DNA from 4 places in the Streptomyces hundungensis genome. Region 2 is predicted to be linked to each of the others. Evidence: riboswitches for the same ligand, from Rfam matches in the RefSeq annotation. Region 2 holds a riboswitch; each other region holds the start of a gene.

What was found. A riboswitch is a leader RNA that binds a small molecule or an ion and turns the genes downstream of it on or off. The one in region 2 is predicted to bind cobalamin.
Region 1: another riboswitch for cobalamin. It lies ahead of DWB77_RS29065 (cobalamin biosynthesis protein); the one in region 2 lies ahead of DWB77_RS13285 (ribonucleoside-diphosphate reductase subunit alpha).
Region 3: another riboswitch for cobalamin. It lies ahead of DWB77_RS20210 (CbtB domain-containing protein); the one in region 2 lies ahead of DWB77_RS13285 (ribonucleoside-diphosphate reductase subunit alpha).
Region 4: another riboswitch for cobalamin. It lies ahead of DWB77_RS23735 (ABC transporter substrate-binding protein); the one in region 2 lies ahead of DWB77_RS13285 (ribonucleoside-diphosphate reductase subunit alpha).

What each region holds. Positions count from the first base shown of each region.
Region 1 is NZ_CP032698.1:6,562,082-6,566,330, reverse strand. It holds gene DWB77_RS29080 (lysozyme) at 1-447, shown strand, start outside; gene DWB77_RS29075 (inorganic phosphate transporter) at 589-1,854, shown strand; gene DWB77_RS29070 (hypothetical protein) at 1,887-2,117, shown strand; cobalamin riboswitch at 2,219-2,357, shown strand; gene DWB77_RS29065 (cobalamin biosynthesis protein) at 2,454-3,410, shown strand; gene DWB77_RS29060 (cobyric acid synthase) at 3,392-4,249, shown strand, end outside.
Region 2 is NZ_CP032698.1:2,993,981-2,998,229, reverse strand. It holds gene DWB77_RS13285 (ribonucleoside-diphosphate reductase subunit alpha) at 1-1,818, opposite strand, end outside; cobalamin riboswitch at 1,947-2,109, opposite strand; gene DWB77_RS13280 (Uma2 family endonuclease) at 2,188-2,772, shown strand; gene mctP (monocarboxylate uptake permease MctP) at 2,842-4,249, opposite strand, start outside.
Region 3 is NZ_CP032698.1:4,533,478-4,537,726, reverse strand. It holds gene DWB77_RS20225 (Eco57I restriction-modification methylase domain-containing protein) at 1-126, opposite strand, end outside; gene DWB77_RS38960 (hypothetical protein) at 362-925, opposite strand; gene DWB77_RS20215 (histidine phosphatase family protein) at 996-1,565, opposite strand; cobalamin riboswitch at 1,687-1,857, shown strand; gene DWB77_RS20210 (CbtB domain-containing protein) at 1,894-2,115, shown strand; gene DWB77_RS20205 (ABC transporter ATP-binding protein) at 2,691-3,695, shown strand; gene DWB77_RS20200 (ABC transporter permease) at 3,692-4,249, shown strand, end outside.
Region 4 is NZ_CP032698.1:5,355,067-5,359,315, reverse strand. It holds gene DWB77_RS23745 (ABC transporter ATP-binding protein) at 1-422, opposite strand, end outside; gene DWB77_RS23740 (FecCD family ABC transporter permease) at 419-1,462, opposite strand; gene DWB77_RS23735 (ABC transporter substrate-binding protein) at 1,603-2,583, opposite strand; cobalamin riboswitch at 2,622-2,747, opposite strand; gene DWB77_RS23730 (Mov34/MPN/PAD-1 family protein) at 2,750-3,172, opposite strand; gene DWB77_RS23725 (amino acid permease) at 3,258-4,249, opposite strand, start outside.

The DNA.
Region 1 (4,249 bases), 3.6 Mb from region 2:
CGCGCCCAGGCCGACTACTTCGTACGCAACGGGGGCGGCTGGTCGGGCGACGGCTGGACGCTGCCGCCCGCCGTCGACCTGGAGCACAACCCGTACGGCAAGGACGCCAAGGGCGGCAGCGGCGCGCCGTGTTACGGACTGAGCCCGGCCGCGATGACCGACTGGATCGCCGGGTTCAGCGACGAGGTGCGGCTGCGCACCGGCCGCCGGCCGGTGATCTACACGACGACCCTCTGGTGGAACGAGTGCACCGGCCGCAGCCGGGCGTTCGGCGCGGACCACGCGCTGTGGCTGGCCCGGTACGCAGCCGCGCCGGGCGCGCTGCCGACGGGCTGGTCCTACTGGACGTTCTGGCAGCACGCCGGCGGCAGCGGGAGGCTGCCGGGTGACCAGAATCTCTTCTATGGGAGTTTTGCGCAGTTGAGGCGGTTCGCAACCGGGCGCTGAACGGCCCCGGCGCCCGGCAGGGAACAACAAAGGGGACAACAAGGGGCTACGGACACCGATGCGCCCGCCCCAGTTCACCTTCCGTTCATTCAGGTTACTTACGTTCGTCCCGCCACTGACGTCGAACGATTGCCTGGGTAAATGGAACACATCACGCTGCTGCTCGCGATTGTGATCGTGACAGCTCTAGTGTTCGATTTCACGAACGGTTTCCACGACACCGCCAACGCGATGGCCACGACCATCTCGACCGGCGCCCTGAAGCCCAAGACGGCGGTCGCCATGTCCGCCGCACTCAACCTGCTCGGCGCGTTCCTGTCGGTGGAGGTCGCCAAGACGATCTCCGGCGGGATCATCGACGAGAAGGGCATCCGCACCGAGGTCATCTTCGCGGCCCTGGTCGGTGCCATCCTCTGGAACCTGTTGACCTGGCTGCTCGGACTGCCCTCCAGCTCCTCGCACGCCCTGTTCGGCGGCCTCATCGGCGCCGCCGTGATGTCGGCGGGCTGGTCCTCGGTCAACGGCTCCACCGTCGTCACCAAGGTGCTGCTGCCCGCCGTCGCCGCACCGGTCGTCGCGGGCATCGCCGCGATGCTGGCCACCAAGCTCACGTACCGGATCAACCGGAACACCGACGAGAAGGCCACCGCCAAGGGCTACCGGGCCGGGCAGATCGCCTCGGCCGGCCTCGTCTCGCTGGCGCACGGCACCAACGACGCCCAGAAGACGATGGGCATCATCACCCTCGCCCTGGTCACCGGCGGGGTGCTGCACCCCGGTGCCAACCCCCCGCTGTGGGTCATCGTCTCGGCCGGCCTGGCCATCGCGATGGGCACCTACCTCGGCGGCTGGCGCATCATCCGCACCATGGGCAAGGGCCTGACCGAGCTCCGCCCGCCGCAGGGCTTCGCCGCTCAGACCGCCGCCGCCACCGTCATCCTGGCCTCCTCGCACATCGGCTTCTCGCTCTCCACCACCCAGGTCTGCTCGGGTTCGGTCATGGGCGCCGGAGTCGGCCGCAAGGGCGGGGTGGTCCGCTGGTCCACCGCGTCCCGGATGGCCGTCGCCTGGATCCTGACGCTGCCGGCCGCCGCACTCGTCGGCGCGGGCGCGGAGTTCCTCACCCAGCAGGGCCCCTGGGGCATCGCCGCCGTCGCCGTCCTTCTGATCGCCGGCTCGGGCACCATCTGGAAGCTGTCGCGCCGCCAGCCGGTCGACCACCACAACGTCACCGCGGACGAGATCGGCGAGGTCCCGCAGGCCGAGCCCGCCGGGGTCATCACCACCGCGATCGCCGCGGTCACCCCGCCGCCGACGCTGGCCGCCGCGACCGCCGGCCTCACAGCCACCATCCCGGCCCCTGCCCCGGTGGCCCCCGCCGACCCGCCCACCCCGGCGACGGTCTGACCCCGGTCCTCCGGCACAGCTAAGGAATCCTCATGCACATCGACTGGGCAGCCCTCGGCTCCGTGTTCGGCGTCAGCCTCGCGGTGACCGTCGGCCTGGTGGGCCTGTTCACCCTCGGCATCGTGGGCCTCACCAAGCGGGAGGCCGCGGCCTCCGGCACCGGCAACCCCGGAAGCACGGCCGTGGCCCGCACGGGTGCGTACGCCTGCTTCGCGCTCTGCGCGGCGGCCGTCGCGTACGGGATCTTCCTGATCGTCGCCTGACCCACGGGCACCATCCGAACCGCCCTCCGGCCCGCGCCGGAGGGCGGTCGCATGCCCGGCCGCACGCTCTCTCGCGCCGCAGGTCAACGGCAAGTTGACGGGTGTTCTCGGCGCGTGGTGGACTGCACCGGCCAGCTACGGCGGCAGAAGAGGAAGCCGGTGCGAATCCGGCGCGGTCCCGCCACTGTCACCGGGGAGAGATCCCCGTGAGCCAGGAACTCTCACCGCCGGTCACGTCGAACCAGGGCGCGGACACCCTGAGTGAGGACATACCGCCATGTGTGCCTGCCTGCCCAGCCCTGCCGGTCCTTCCCGCCCCGCCCTGGCGCGCTGAGGATGCGGGCCGATCGCACCTTCGCCTACGGCGCCGCCGCCGGACTCGTCGCCGACCTCCTGCTCGGCGATCCGCGCCGCGGCCATCCGGTCGCCGCGTTCGGCCGGGCGGCCGGTGCCGTCGAACGTCTCCTGTGGCGCGACCACCGCGGCCGGGGCGCCCTGCACACCCTGGTGTGCGCGGGTGGCGCCGCCGGCGCCGCGGCCCTGGTCTCCCGTGCCGTACGCGGCCGCCCCGCAGCCTCCTTCGCACTGACCGCGGCCGCCACCTGGACGGTGGTCGGCGGCACCTCGCTCGTCCGTGAGGCGCGGGCCATCGGCGGCGCGCTTGCCGCGGGCGACGTGGAGGTGGCCCGCGAGCGGCTCCCGCATCTGTGCGGGCGCGACCCGCGGTCCCTGGACGCCGATGGCATCGCGCGCGCGGTCGTCGAGTCGGTCGCCGAGAACACCTCCGACGCCGTCGTCGGCGCCCTGGTGTGGGGTGCGCTAGCGGGCGTGCCCGGGCTCGTGGGCTTCCGCGCGGTCAACACCCTGGACGCGATGGTCGGGCACAAGTCGCCCCGGTACCGCCGCTACGGCTGGGCCTCGGCGCGGCTCGACGACGTGGCGGGCTGGCCCGGCGCACGCGTCACCGCGGGTCTCGCGGCGCTCGCGGGCCCCGACACCCGGGGCGCGTTCCGCGCCTGGCGCGCCGACGCCGACCGGCACCCCAGCCCCAACGCGGGCCCCGTGGAAGCCGCGTTCGCGGGCGCGCTCGGCGTACGGCTCGGCGGCACGCTCTCGTACGCGGGACGCGTCGAGCACCGGCCGGTCCTGAACGCGTCGGGGCGGCCCGTCGAGGTCGCCGACATCGAACGTGCGGTACGGCTCTCGCGCACGGTGGGCCTGCTGACGCTGGCCTGCGCCGTGGTTGCGGGGGCCGCTGTGAGAAAGGGACGTACATGGGTGGCGGGCTGCTGATCGCGGGCACGACCTCCGACGCGGGCAAGAGCGTCGTCACGGCCGGGATCTGCCGCTGGCTGGTGCGCCGGGGCGTCAAGGTCGCGCCCTTCAAGGGGCAGAACATGTCGCTCAACTCGTTCGTGACGCGCGAGGGCGCGGAGATCGGCCGGGCCCAGGCGATGCAGGCACAGGCGGCGCGCGTGGAGCCGACCGCGCTGATGAACCCGGTGCTGCTCAAGCCGGGCAGCGACCGTTCCAGTCAGGTCGTCCTGATGGGGAAGCCGGTCGGCGAGCTGAGCGCCCGCGGCTACCACGGGGGACGCCAGCAGGCGCTGCTCGGCACCGTCCTGGAGTGCCTTGCGGAGCTGCGGGGCACCTATGACGCGGTGATCTGCGAGGGGGCGGGCAGCCCGGCCGAGATCAATCTGCGGCGTACCGACATCGTCAACATGGGCATCGCGCGGGCCGCGCGGCTGCCCGTGGTCGTGGTCGGCGACATCGACCGGGGCGGGGTGTTCGCCTCGTTCTTCGGGACGACGGCGCTGCTGAGCCCCGAGGACCAGGCGCTGGTCGCGGGGTACGTCGTCAACAAGTTCCGGGGCGACGTGACGCTTCTGGAGCCCGGCATCGAGATGCTGCGCGGCCTCACCGGACGGCACACCTACGGGATCCTGCCGTACGCCCATGGCCTCGGCATCGACGAGGAGGACGGCCTCAGGGTCTCGATGCGCGGGGCCGTGCGGGAGTCGGTGGTGGCGCCGCCGGTCGGCGAGGACGTGCTGCGGGTCGCGGTCTGCGCGGTGCCGCTGATGTCCAACTTCACCGATGTGGACGCGCTCGCGGCCGAGCCCGGCGTG
Region 2 (4,249 bases):
GTTGCGCATCCCGACCTCCGCGATACGTGCCCGCAGGGCCGCCCAGCGCTCCGGCCAGTGCAGCTCGACGTCGTAGTGGTCGGGGTGCAGCACCCCGCGCGCGGTGCGGGTCTTGTCCCAGGCGGGCAGGGGACCCGACCGCTCGGCGAGGTCGGCGGAGGCCTCGTACGCGGTCAGCATGATCCGCTCGGCGAGCTTCGTGGACAGGGCCTTCGCCTCGGGGGAGTCGAAGGGCAGCCGCAGCTTGAAGAAGACGTCCTGGAGGCCCATCGCGCCCAGGCCCACCGGGCGCCACCGGGCGTTGGAGCGGCCGGCCTGCTCGGTCGGGTAGAAGTTGATGTCGACGACCCGGTCGAGGAAGGTCACCGCGGTGCGGACGGTCTCGTCGAGCCGCTCCCAGTCGATGTCGTGGGAGGCGGTGTCGACGAACGCGCCGAGGTTGACCGAGCCGAGGTTGCACACGGCCGTCTCCCCGTCGTCGGTCACCTCCAGGATCTCGGTGCACAGGTTGGAGGAGTGGACCGTGTGGCCGGGCTCCGCCGTCTGGTTGGCGGTGCGGTTGGAGGCGTCCTTGAACGTCATCCAGCCGTTGCCGGTCTGCGCCAGGGTGCGCATCATGCGGCCGTACAGGTCCCGGGCGGGCATGGTCTTGAGGGCGAGCCCCGCGGCCTCGGCCCTGCGGTAGGCGGCGTCGAACTCCTCGCCCCACAGGTCCACGAGCTCGGGCACGTCGGCCGGGGAGAACAGCGACCACGAGGCGTCGGCGTCGACCCGGCGCATGAACTCGTCGGGGATCCAGTGCGCGAGGTTCAGGTTGTGCGTACGCCGCTGGTCCTCGCCGGTGTTGTCGCGCAGCTCCAGGAACTCCTCGATGTCGGAGTGCCAGGTCTCCAGGTACACCGCGGCCGCACCCTTGCGCCGGCCGCCCTGGTTGACCGCGGCCACCGAGGCGTCCAGCGTCTTCAGGAACGGGACGATGCCGTTGGAGTGGCCGTTGGTGCCCCGGATCAGCGAACCGCGGCCGCGGATACGGGAGTACGAGAGGCCGATGCCGCCCGCGTGCTTGGAGAGCCGGGCCACCTGGTGGTAGCGGTCGTAGATCGAGTCGAGCTCGTCCAGCGGAGAGTCGAGCAGATAGCACGACGACATCTGGGGGTGGCGGGTGCCGGAGTTGAAGAGCGTGGGGGAGGACGGCAGATAGTCCAGGCGGCTCATCAGGCCGTACAGGGACGCCACTTCGTCCACGGCGGTGACCGAATCGTCCTCGGCGAGGCCGGACGCCACGCGCAGCATGAAGTGCTGGGGGGTCTCGATGACCTTGCGGGTGATCGGGTGGCGCAGCAGATAGCGGGAGTAGAGGGTGCGCAGGCCGAAGTAGCCGAAGCGGTCGTCGGCGCCGTCGGCGAGGGCCGCGTCCACCAGGGTGTCGAGGCGGGCGGCGTGGGCATCGACGAAGTCGGCCGTGCGGTCGGCGATCAGCCCCTCGCGGTGGCCGACCGCGACGGAGGCGGAGAACGACACCGCGCCCTGCGAGGCGGCCTCCTCGGCGGCGGTGAGCGTCAGGAGCCTGGCGGCGAGGCGGGAATACGCCGGGTCCTCCGAGATGAGCCCCGCTGCCGCCTCGGTGGCCAGTTCGCGCAACTCGGCGGCGTCGGAGCGGGAGTTGCGGCCCCGCAGCGCGGCCGCGGCGACCCGGCCGGGGTCGGTGTCCGCGAGGTCCGCGGTGAGCTCCGTCAGGGTCCGCAGCAGCGCGGTGCCCGGGGCATCCGCGAGCTCGTCGGTGATCGCTGAAGCGGGATCCGCTGGGGCGATGGTCACGGTGGGGGCACTCCCTCGCTCGGCACGGGGCGCTGCGGGGGAGGCGTCGGCGCGCCTCGGGGCAGCCCTCGGCGCGTCGTCCACCGGCCCAACCGCGAGGCCCGGACGTCTGGCACCCGGCTCGGTCGAACCGGGTACGCCGTCGGCAGGTGCTCGGACTCGACCCGTACGTATCCATACAGGTCATACCGTTGCGGGACAGTTCCGGATTCACACCGGATTCCCCTGCGGCGACAGCGAGCATGAGCATACATGTGGGGGGCGCCGCGGACCGCACCCCCCACATGTTGTGTCACCGGTCGTTTCGCCCCCGGCTGTCCTAGAGCTCCGCTATCGTCGGTGGCAGAGCGCTGAAGGAGGCGAGCCGCGATGACCGCGACTACAGACCGGCCCCACATGCTGACGGAGGATTTCGAGGCCGTCGCGCGCATAGCGGCGCGTGAGAGGGAGGGGACGCGGCTCGAATTCATCTACGGGGTCATCAGGAGCAAGGCCATGCCGGACGGCGATCACGGGCGCATCACCCAGTGGCTCACGCGCATCTGCCTACAGCATCGGCCGGAACTCTGGTTGCACCCCGGGCAGGGGATCAAGGCTCAGCAGAATCGGGCGGGGCGGGCGATCCCGGACGCAGCGCTCGCGCCATCCGACGCCTTCGTCGGCCAGGGCGACTGGGTGGACCCGGAACCGATCCTCATGGTGGTCGAGGTGACCTCGTGGGACTCCGACACCCACCGGCGGGACCACGTCGAGAAGCCACGCGCCTACGCGGAGACCGGCATCCCGGTGTACCTGTTGATCGACCGGGCCAAGTGCGAGGTCTCGGTCTACAGCGAGCCCGAAGGCCACCGGTACGCGTTGGTACGCACCCTTCCCTTCGGCCGGGACGTCGAACTCCCCGACCCCGTCGGCATCACGCTCCAGACCGAGCAGCTCAAGGACTGGGTGCGCTGATCGGTGCACACGAAAGGGCCGCCGCATCCTCCTGGGATGCGGCGGCCCTCTCCGTGCCGACAGCCGAACTCAGTGCGCCGCCCCCGCCGTCGCCGGCGGCAGCTCGGTGGTGACGCCCGGGTCGCCCGCGTCGGCCGTGTAGTCCTCCGGCGAGGTCTCGTCGATGCCGTCGGGGGCCTTGACGGCGCGCAGGACGACGGTGAGGACCACCGTCACCAGGATGTTCAGGACGAACGCCGTCAGGCCGATGTAGCCGATCTCGCCGATGCCGGGGATCTCCTTGGAGGAGCCGCCGAAGTGCTTCTGGGTGGGCGAGGCCACCCCGTACGCGGCGAGCGTGCCGTAGACCATGCCGACCGCCCAGCCCGCGAGCAGCGCCCAGCGGTGGAACCAGCGGGTGAACAGGCCGCCGACCAGGGCCGGGAAGGTCTGAAGGATCCAGATGCCGCCCAGGAGCTGGAAGTTGATGGCGACCGTCTTGTCCATGGTCAGGACGAAGACCAGCGCGCCGACCTTCACCACCAGCGAGACCAGCTTGGAGACCTTGGCCTCCTGGGAGGGGGTCGCGTCCCGCTTGATGAAGTCCTTGTAGATGTTGCGGGTGAAGAGGTTCGCCGCCGCGATGGACATGATGGCCGCCGGGACGAGCGCGCCGATGCCGATGGCCGCGAAGGCGACGCCCGCGAACCAGTCCGGGAACATGTCCTCGAAGAGCTGCGGAATGGCCAGCTGGCCGTTCTTGACCTTGACGCCCGCCGCGATCGCCATGAAGCCGAGCAGCGCCAGCAGGCCCAGCATCAGCGAGTACAGCGGCAGGATCGTGGTGTTGCGGCGGATCACGTTGCGGCTGCGCGAGGAGAGCGTCGCGGTGATCGAGTGCGGGTACATGAAGAGCGCCAGCGCCGAGCCGAGCGCGAGCGTGGCGTACGTCCACTGGCTCTTCTCGCCGGGCACGAGCGCCCCGGTCGGCTTGCCCCCGGGCGGCCCCGCGAACTTGTGCTGCGCGGCGCTGAAGATGGCGTCGAAGCCGCCCAGCTTGATCGGGATGTAGATGATCGCCACCGCGATGACGAGATAGATCAGACCGTCCTTCACGAACGCGATCAGCGCGGGCGCGCGCAGGCCCGAGGAGTAGGTGTACGCCGCGAGCACGGCGAACGCGATGAGCAGCGGCAGGTCCTTCACGAACCAGTTGCTGGACTCGCCGCCCACGCCCATGACGTCCAACACGGCCTGGATGCCGACCAGTTGGAGCGCGATGTAGGGCATCGTGGCGAGGATGCCGGTGATCGCGACGGCGAGGGAGAGGCCCTTCGAGCCGAACCGGCCACGGACGAAGTCCGAGGTGGTGACGTAGCCGTGCTTGTGCGAGACCGACCACAGCCGCGGCAGGAAGGTGAAGATCAGCGGGTACACGAGGATCGTGTAGGGCACGGCGAAGAAGCCGGCCGCGCCCGCCGCGTAGATCGCCGCGGGC
Region 3 (4,249 bases), 1.5 Mb from region 2:
CATCGAGGCGATCAGGTCGGCGGCTCGTGCAGGGGTGAAGAACTGCCCCAGGGCAGCCTGGGTCAGAGGGTCAAGGACACTGAGCGCCTCCACCCGCCGTGCCTCGGTGTTCTCGATCAGTTTCACGTCCGCGATCCTCTCACGGGGCGTCCCGCCGGGTCGTTTGGTGGAGATGCGTACCGATTCCGCTACCCGTAGCAACGGCGGGAAAAGCGCGGACGCATCGCGGGCGTTCTTATTTTGAATTCCGAGTTCGCGGGCGGGGCGGTGGTTTTGCCGCGAATCTTTCCGGCCGCGACGGAGCCTTTCGCGCGTCCTTTGGGGAGTTGAGGCGGGGTGGTTCGGGTGCGAGCGGCCCGGGTCACCGGCCGCGCGCGCGTACGGAGCGAGGGTTGGCGGCTACCGGGCACGAGTTCCACAGTTCCACGCCGGCCGTGAGGAGCTCCCGTACCGCGTGTTGTTCGTCGGGAGTCCACGCGGCGCACTCGCCCGCGAACAGCTTCTCGTAGGCGTTCCCGTGTACCGGTCCCTGGCGGGGCAGCGCAGTGGTCGCTTCGAGGCCTCGGGCGAGGTCCTCGAAGAAGTTCCACGCGTCCAGGACCGGGCCCGGCGGGGCCTTTCGGCGGCGGGGGTCCTCCAGCCAGTGCTCGATCCGGCGCAGCTCCAGCGTGCCGGCCTCAGGCGTGGCCGGCTTCCATCCTCGTCGGCGCGCGTACATCCGCGCCTGCCGCACCGTCACGAACACCGGCACCTGCCCGGGGCCGTCGTCCGGCGCGGTGCACACCCGGTCGGGTTCGTCACCCCGGCCGCCTGCCCACAGGACCACCGCGCTGCGTACGCGACCCCGTACCCGGTACGCGTACAGGTTCCCGCGTGTACGGCGGGCTCCCACCGCGGGTCCGTCGTCCGTCTCGATTTCCGTCACGCCCTCACAGTGACAGGCCGCCCGAGCCCGGTTCCACGGCGAGGTCCCTGCCCCCCCAACTCCCCTCTTCCTACGGGGTCAACGGCCGCCCCGCGCGAAGGTTCCAGCGGCCGGAGCGGCCGGTCAGTTCGGTCGCTGTCAGTGGGGGTACGTCGATGCGCCAGAACGCCGACTCCGGCGCGTCCAGCGCCCGCAGCACCAGGGCCCGTACGATCTCGGGCTCCACGACCGCGAGGGTGCGGCCGGCGTCCTCCGTGGCAGCCGCCAGCCACGCGGTCGCCCTCGCGCACAGCGCCCGTACGGGTTCGCCGCCGTGCGGTGCGGCCGCCGGGTCGGTGAGCCAGGCGCCGACCGCCTCCGGCTCGGCCGCGCCCACCTCGGCCAGGGTCCGGCCGCGCCAGCGGCCCACGTCCAGCGCGGCCAGCTCGGCGGTGTCGTGCGCGGCCACGCCGAGCGCGGTCGCGGTCTCGCGGCAGCGCGCCGTCGGGGAGGCCAGGTACCGGTCGGCGGCGTGCAGCCCCGGCGCCGCCGCCCGGGCCGCGGCGAGCCCGGCGGGCTCCAGCGGCGCGCCGTCGTCGAACCGCGCCTCACGCAGCGAGCGGCTGAAGGCGGGCGAGACCAACACCAAGCGGAATGTCATGACGCTCCCCAATGGGCCACCCTCAATGAGCCACCCCCAATTAGCCATGCCGACAAGGTAGTTGGCGGCTGCCCGTCAGCGGACGCGCGCTCGCGCCCCCTCCGTGCGCCCTTGGCCGGATCCGTACTTCGCGCTACCTTCTCGTCGTTGATGACGACGGCAGAACGGAAGCCGGTGGGACTCCGGCACGGTCGCGCCACTGTATGCCCAGCACGATCCACCGCCTCCGGGAGCGCCGGGGGGACGGGGGGCGCCGGGCAAGTCAGACCCGTAGCCGTCGTCGTGTGCACCACCAAATGGGACGCGAGTTCCCCCGGGAGGTCCTGCCATGGCGCAGTCCGTCGCCCAGCCGACCAGCACGCCCACCGCCGTACTCGCCAAGCTGCCGATCGGCGCGATCGCCCCCTGGGCGGTCTTCTTCGGCATCCTGATGCTGGTCCTGATCTACTTCGTCGGCGCCGAGCAGGGCGCCACCTCGCTCCTGTCCGGCTCCACCGTGCACGAGTGGCTGCACGACGGCCGCCACCTCCTCGGTTTCCCCTGCCACTGACCCACCCGGGCCGCCCACCACCGGCCGACGGCCGCCCCCCGCCGCTGGCCCGGACCCGCCGCGCCTCCCCAGGGGCGCGGGGAACCGCGCGAACAAGCCCCACCGGGCCGCGGTGGAACAACCACCCGAGGCGACCGCACGCCGTCCGCAGACCGTGCGTGCCTGGCCGCGCAGTTCCCCGCGCCCCTGACGCGGCACAGCCACCCAACAGGGCCCCCGGCAACCCCGGGCGCCCCACCCCCAACCGGGTACCTCCACCCCCCCCAGGGGCGCGGGGAACCGCGCGAACAAGCCCCACCGGGCCGCGGTGGAACAACCGCCTGACGCGACCGCACGCCGTCCGCAGACCGTGCGTGCCTGGCCGCGCAGTTCCCCGCGCCCCTGACGCGGCACAGCCACCCAACAGGGCCCCCGGCAACCCCGGGCGCCCCACCCCCAACCGGGTACCTCCACCCCCCCAGGGGCGCGGGGAACCGCGCGAACAAGCCCCACCGGGCCGCGGTGGAACAACCACCCCCGCCCACTGAAACCCCGCTGAAACCGCCGTGAATGCGTCCACCCGCACGCTCTGCGGCATGAAGACATCGACGAACCAACTCGCGATCGAGGCCACCGGGCTTCGCAAGTCCTTCGGGGACAAGACGGTCCTGGACGGCATCGACCTGCACGTCCCGGCGGGCAGCATCTTCGCGCTGCTCGGGCCGAACGGCGCCGGCAAGACCACCGCCGTGCAGATCCTCTCCACCCTGATCTCCGCCGACGCCGGCGAGCTGCGGGTCGGCGGCCACGACCTCGCCACCGACGCCCAGGCGGTACGGGCCGCCATCGGGGTCACCGGACAGTTCTCCGCCGTCGACGGTCTGATCACCGGCGAGGAGAACATGCTGCTCATGGCCGATCTGCACCACCTGTCGCGCCGCGAGGGCCGCCGGGTCGCCGCCGAGCTCCTGGAACGCTTCGACCTGACCGACGCCGCGAAGAAGCCCGCCTCCACCTACTCCGGCGGCATGAAGCGGCGTCTCGACATCGCCATGACGCTGGTCGGCGACCCCCGGATCATCTTCCTCGACGAGCCGACCACCGGCCTCGACCCGCGCAGCCGGCACACCATGTGGAACATCATCCGGGGCCTGGTCTCGGGCGGCGTGACCGTGCTGCTCACCACCCAGTACCTCGACGAAGCCGATCAACTCGCCGACAGCATCGCGGTGTTGAACGGCGGCAAGCTCGTCGCCCAGGGCACCGCGAGCGAGCTCAAGCGGCTCGTCCCCGGCGGCCACGTCCGGCTCCGCTTCGACGAGCCGCGGGCGTACGAGAGCGCGGCGGTCGCCCTGCGCGAGGCGACCCGCGACGACGAGTCGCTGTCGCTCCAGATCCCGAGCGGCGGAAGCCAGCGCGAACTGCGCGCCATCCTCGACTGGCTGGACGCCGCCTCCATCGAGGCCGACGAGCTGACCGTGCACACCCCGGACCTCGACGACGTCTTCTTCGCCCTCACCAGCCCCACCAGCCCTGCCGCCCCCACCACCCCCGCCACGGTCACCACGGCCGCCACCGCGCTGAAGGAGAACGTCCGATGAGCTCGCTGTCCCTCGCCGTCCGCGACACCTCGACCATGCTGCGCCGCAACCTGCTGCACGCCCGGCGCTACCCCTCGCTCACCCTGAACCTGCTGCTCACGCCGATCATGCTGCTGCTGCTCTTCGTCTACATCTTCGGCGACACCATGAGCATGGGCATCGCGGGCGGCGGCCCGGACCGCGCCAAGTACATCGCCTACATCGTCCCCGGGCTGCTGCTCATGACCGTCGGCAGCACGGTCGTCGGCACCGCGATCTCCGTCTCCAACGACATGACCGAGGGCATCATCGCCCGCTTCCGCACCATGGCGATCCACCGCGGGTCGGTGATCGTCGGCCATGTCATCGGCAGCGTCCTCCAGTCGATCCTCAGTGTGGTCGTCGTCGGCGCCATCGGGGTGGCCATCGGCTTCCGCTCCACCGACGCCACCGTCCTGGAGTGGTTCGCGGCCTTCGGACTGCTGGTGCTCTTCTCCCTCTCGCTCACCTGGATCGCCGTCGGCATGGGCCTCATCAGCCCCAACGTCGAGGCCGCCAGCAACAACGCGATGCCG
Region 4 (4,249 bases), 2.4 Mb from region 2:
GACGGGAAGGGGCGGGCCGCGAGGTCGGCGATGCCGACGCGGGCGAGCGCCTCGCGTACGAGGGTGGCGTCGGCGGCGGTGTCGGCCTCCCAGAAGCGGTGGTGCGGGGAGCGGCCCATGGCGACGACCTCGGTGACGCTCAGCTCGATGGCCGCGGCGTCGGTGTCCTGGGGGACGGTGGCGATGCGGCGGGCGCGGGCCCTGACCGGCATGGCGTGCAGGTCGGCGCCGTCGAGCAGGACGCGGCCGGTGGTGGGGCGCAGGGTGGCGTAGACGCAGCGCAGCAGGGTGGTCTTGCCGCTGCCGTTGGGGCCGACCAGGCCGACGGTCTCGCCGGCGGCGACGCTCAGGGTGATGTCGTGGAGCAGTTCGCGGCCTTGGGGCGTGGTGTACGAGAGCGACTGGGTGCGCAGGGTCGTCATGCGGGGCCGCCTTCCGCGCGGGCGCCTCGGCCGCGCAGCATCCAGAGGAAGAAGGGCCCGCCGGTGAGCGCGGTGAGCACGCCGACGGGGATGTCCTGGGGGGCGGCGACGGTGCGGGCCGCGAGGTCGGCGAGGACGAGGAAGGCGGCGCCGCCGAGCGCCGCGACGGGCAGCAGGGTGCGGTGGGCGGCGCCGACCACCATGCGGGCGGCGTGCGGCACCATCAGGCCGACGAAGCCGATCGCCCCGCTGTAGGCGACGAGGACGCCGGTGAGCAGGGAGGCGAGGACGAAGACGGCGGCGCGGAAGCGGCCGGTGTCCAGGCCGAGCACGGTGGCGCCCTCCTCGCCGACGAGCAGCAGGTCCAGCGGGCGGGCCAGGGTGATCAGGACGAGGGTGCCGAGGGTGAGGGCGGCGGCGGGCAGGGCGAGCATGTCCCAGCGGGCGCCACCGAGGCCGCCGAGCGTCCAGTGCAGGACTTCCTGTACGTGTTCGGCGCGGGCGGAGGTGACCAGGATCAGGCTGGTGAGCGCGGACAGGACGTAGGAGACGGCGACTCCGGCGAGGACCAGGCGGCCGCCCGTCAGGGACCCGGCGCGCCGGGCCAGGGCGTACACGAGGACCAGCGCGGTGAGCGCTCCCGCGAAGGCGGCGGCGGGCAGGGCGACGGTGGTGGCCGCCCCCGCGCCGACCCCGAGGACGATGACGGCGACGGCTCCCGCGGAGGCTCCGCTGGAGACGCCGAGCAGGAAGGGGTCGGCCAGCGGGTTGCGCACGAGGGCCTGGAGGACGGTGCCGATGACGGCGAGCCCGGCCCCGGTGACGGCGCCGAGCACGACGCGGGGCAGCCGTACGTCGAGCACGATGGCCCGGTACGGGCCGGGTTCGGCGGCGCCGGTGACGATGTCCAGCACCTGGCCGGCGGGGATCCGCACCGAGCCGAGCGCGAGCCCGGCGAGGGCTGCCGCCAGCAGGACGAGGACGAGGCCGCCGAGCAGCGCGGGGTAGCGCAGACGGGAGCCCGGCCGGGTCCCGGTCACCGGCCCTGGCGCGCCAGGCTGTCGGGGCCCGCTCGCTGGCTCTGCCCCGCCCGGGCGTCGGAGCCCGGTCACCGGCCCTGCCGCGCCCGGCTGCCGGGCCTCGCTCGCTGGCGCTGCCCCGCCCGGGCGCCGGGTCCCGGTCACCGGCCCTGGCCCGTCCGCAGTTGCGAGGCGAGTTTCGCCACCGCGTCCGGTGCTCGGACGCCGGTCACCATGTCGGACAGCGGCAGCACGGCGAAGCTGTTGTTCTTGATGGCGGGGACGGAGGCGAGGGCGGGGTCGTCGCGCAGGCGCTTCTTCTTGGCGTCCACGCCGGTGCCGCCGTAGTCCAGGATCAGGATGGTCTCGGGGGCGCGGGCGACGACGTTCTCCCAACTGGCGTCGCCGAAGGACTTCTCCTTGAGGTCGTCCGCGAAGACGTTGCGACCGCCCGCGCGCGTCACGATGTCGTTGCCGATGCCCTTGCCGCCCACCGTGAACGCGGTCTTGTCGCCGCTGTCGTAGACGAACACGGGGCGCGGTGCGGCGCCCTCGCGCGCCGCCCGGGTGCGGGCGTTGGTCGCCTCGGCGGACCGTATCCAGGCCTCCGCGCGGTCGGGTACGCCGAAGGTGCGGCCCACCTCGCGGACCTCCTGGTACACGTCGTCCATGGTCGTCGCCGCGCCCTTGGGGCAGTTCTCCACGTTGAGGCGGGAGGTGATGCCGCTCTTGGCGAGGGTTTCGCGCGCGCGGCCCTCGTTGGCGGCGAACGCCGAGGCGTAACCGCCGTACACATGGTCGGGGTTGGCCGACAGGAGCTTCTCGTAGGAGGGGTAGGCGTCCGCGAGGACCGGCACCGAGCGGTAGTCCGCCGCGTACTTCGGGGCGATCCTGTCGTCCAAGTAGGCGGTGCCGACGAGGGACTTGGCGAGGCCCAGCTCCAGCATGACCTCCGTGGCGTGCTGGTTCATCGTGACGACCCGCTCGGGGGGCGCGGTGTAGGTGGTGGTCACCCCGCAGTTGGTGACCGTGTAGGGGAAGCCGGGCGCGGGGGCGCCCTTGGCCTCGGGCTGCGCCGGGGTGGTGCACGCGGCGAGCGGGAACAGCAGGGCGGCGGCGAGTGCCGCGCGGCGCCAGGGCATGGCTGAGCTCCTCCGAGGGGATTTCCACGTCCCCTGTCGTCGGGAGAAGGCGGCAGGTCAGTTCCTGGCTTCCGGCGCCGGGGCTCGTCCTCGGGGCCGGTCACAGTGGCGGGACCGTGCCGGATTCACACCGGCTTCCTGGGTCCTGCCGCCCACAACGTCATGATCAGTATGCCTCGACGACCTGGACGTCTTCCTCCGTGATCACGCCGTCCACGATGCGGTACGAGCGGAACTGGAACTCCCCCGCGCCGTCCGTGTCCGCCGTCGACACCAGGACGTAGTGCGCGCCCGGCTCGTTCGCGTACGTCACGTCGGTGCGCGAGGGGTAGGCCTCGGTGGCCGTGTGGGAGTGGTAGACGATCACCGGCTCCTCGTCGCGGTCGTCCATCTCGCGGTACAGCTTCAGCAGGTCCTGCGAGTCGAACTCGTAGAACGTGGGCGAGCGGGCCGCGTTCAGCATGGGGACGAAGCGCTCGGCGCGGCCGGTGCCCGCGGGGCCGGCGACCACACCGCACGCCTCGTCGGGGTGGTCGGCGCGGGCGTGCGCGACGAGCTGGTCGTACAGGGCCTGGGTGAGGGTCAGCATGTCGGCAAGGATAAGCATGCGGGCCGCCGCGTATCGAGTGTCGATACGAGACGGCCCGCATGGTGAGAACTTGCAGGTCAGCGCGCTAGCTGCGCTTCGCGAACGCCTTGTTCTCGGGGTTCTTGGCCTTGAGGACCAGGTAGGAGACGCCCAGGATCAGGGCCCACAGTGGCGCGCAGTACAGCGAGACGCGGGAGTCCTTGTCGATGCCCATCATCACGATGACCATGCCGATGAAGAGCAGCGCGAACCAGCTGGTCCACGGGGCGCCGGGGGCGCGGAAGGTGGACTGCGGGAGTTCGCCGCGGTCGGCCTTGGCGCGGTAGCGGATCTGGCAGACCAGGATCATGATCCAGGCCCACATGCCGGAGATGGTGGCGAAGGAGACGACGTAGTCGAACGCCTTGCCCGGCGCGACGTAGTTGATCCAGACGCCGACCAGCATGAGGGCGGCCGAGACCGTGGTGCCCACCAGCGGGGTGCCGCTCTTGGTCAGCTTGGTGAAGACCTTCGGGCCCTGGCCGTTGAGCGCGAGGTCGCGCAGCATGCGGCCGGTGGAGTACATGCCCGAGTTGCAGGAGGACAGCGCGGCGGTCAGCACGACGAAGTTGACGATGCCCGCGCCGATGCCGAGGCCCATCTTCTGGAAGGCCGCGACGAAGGGGCTCACGCCCGGCTGGAACTCGTGCCACGGGACGACCGAGAGGATCATGATCAGGGCGCCGATGTAGAAGACGGCGATGCGCCACGGCACGGTGTTGATGGCCTTGGGCAGGGTCTTCTCGGGGTCCTTGGACTCGCCCGCGGTCACACCGACCAGCTCGACGGCGAGGAAGGCGAACATGACGATCTGGAGCGTCATCAGCGTGCCGCCGATGCCCTTGGGGAAGAACCCGCCGTCGTTCCAGAGGTTGGCGACGGTGGCGGTGTCCGCGGCGTCCGAGAAGCCGACGGTCAGGATGCCGGCGCAGATCAGGATCATGCCGACGATGGCGGTCACCTTGACCATGGAGAACCAGAACTCCAGCTCACCGAAGAGCTTCACGGAGATGAGGTTCACGGCGTACAGGATGAGCG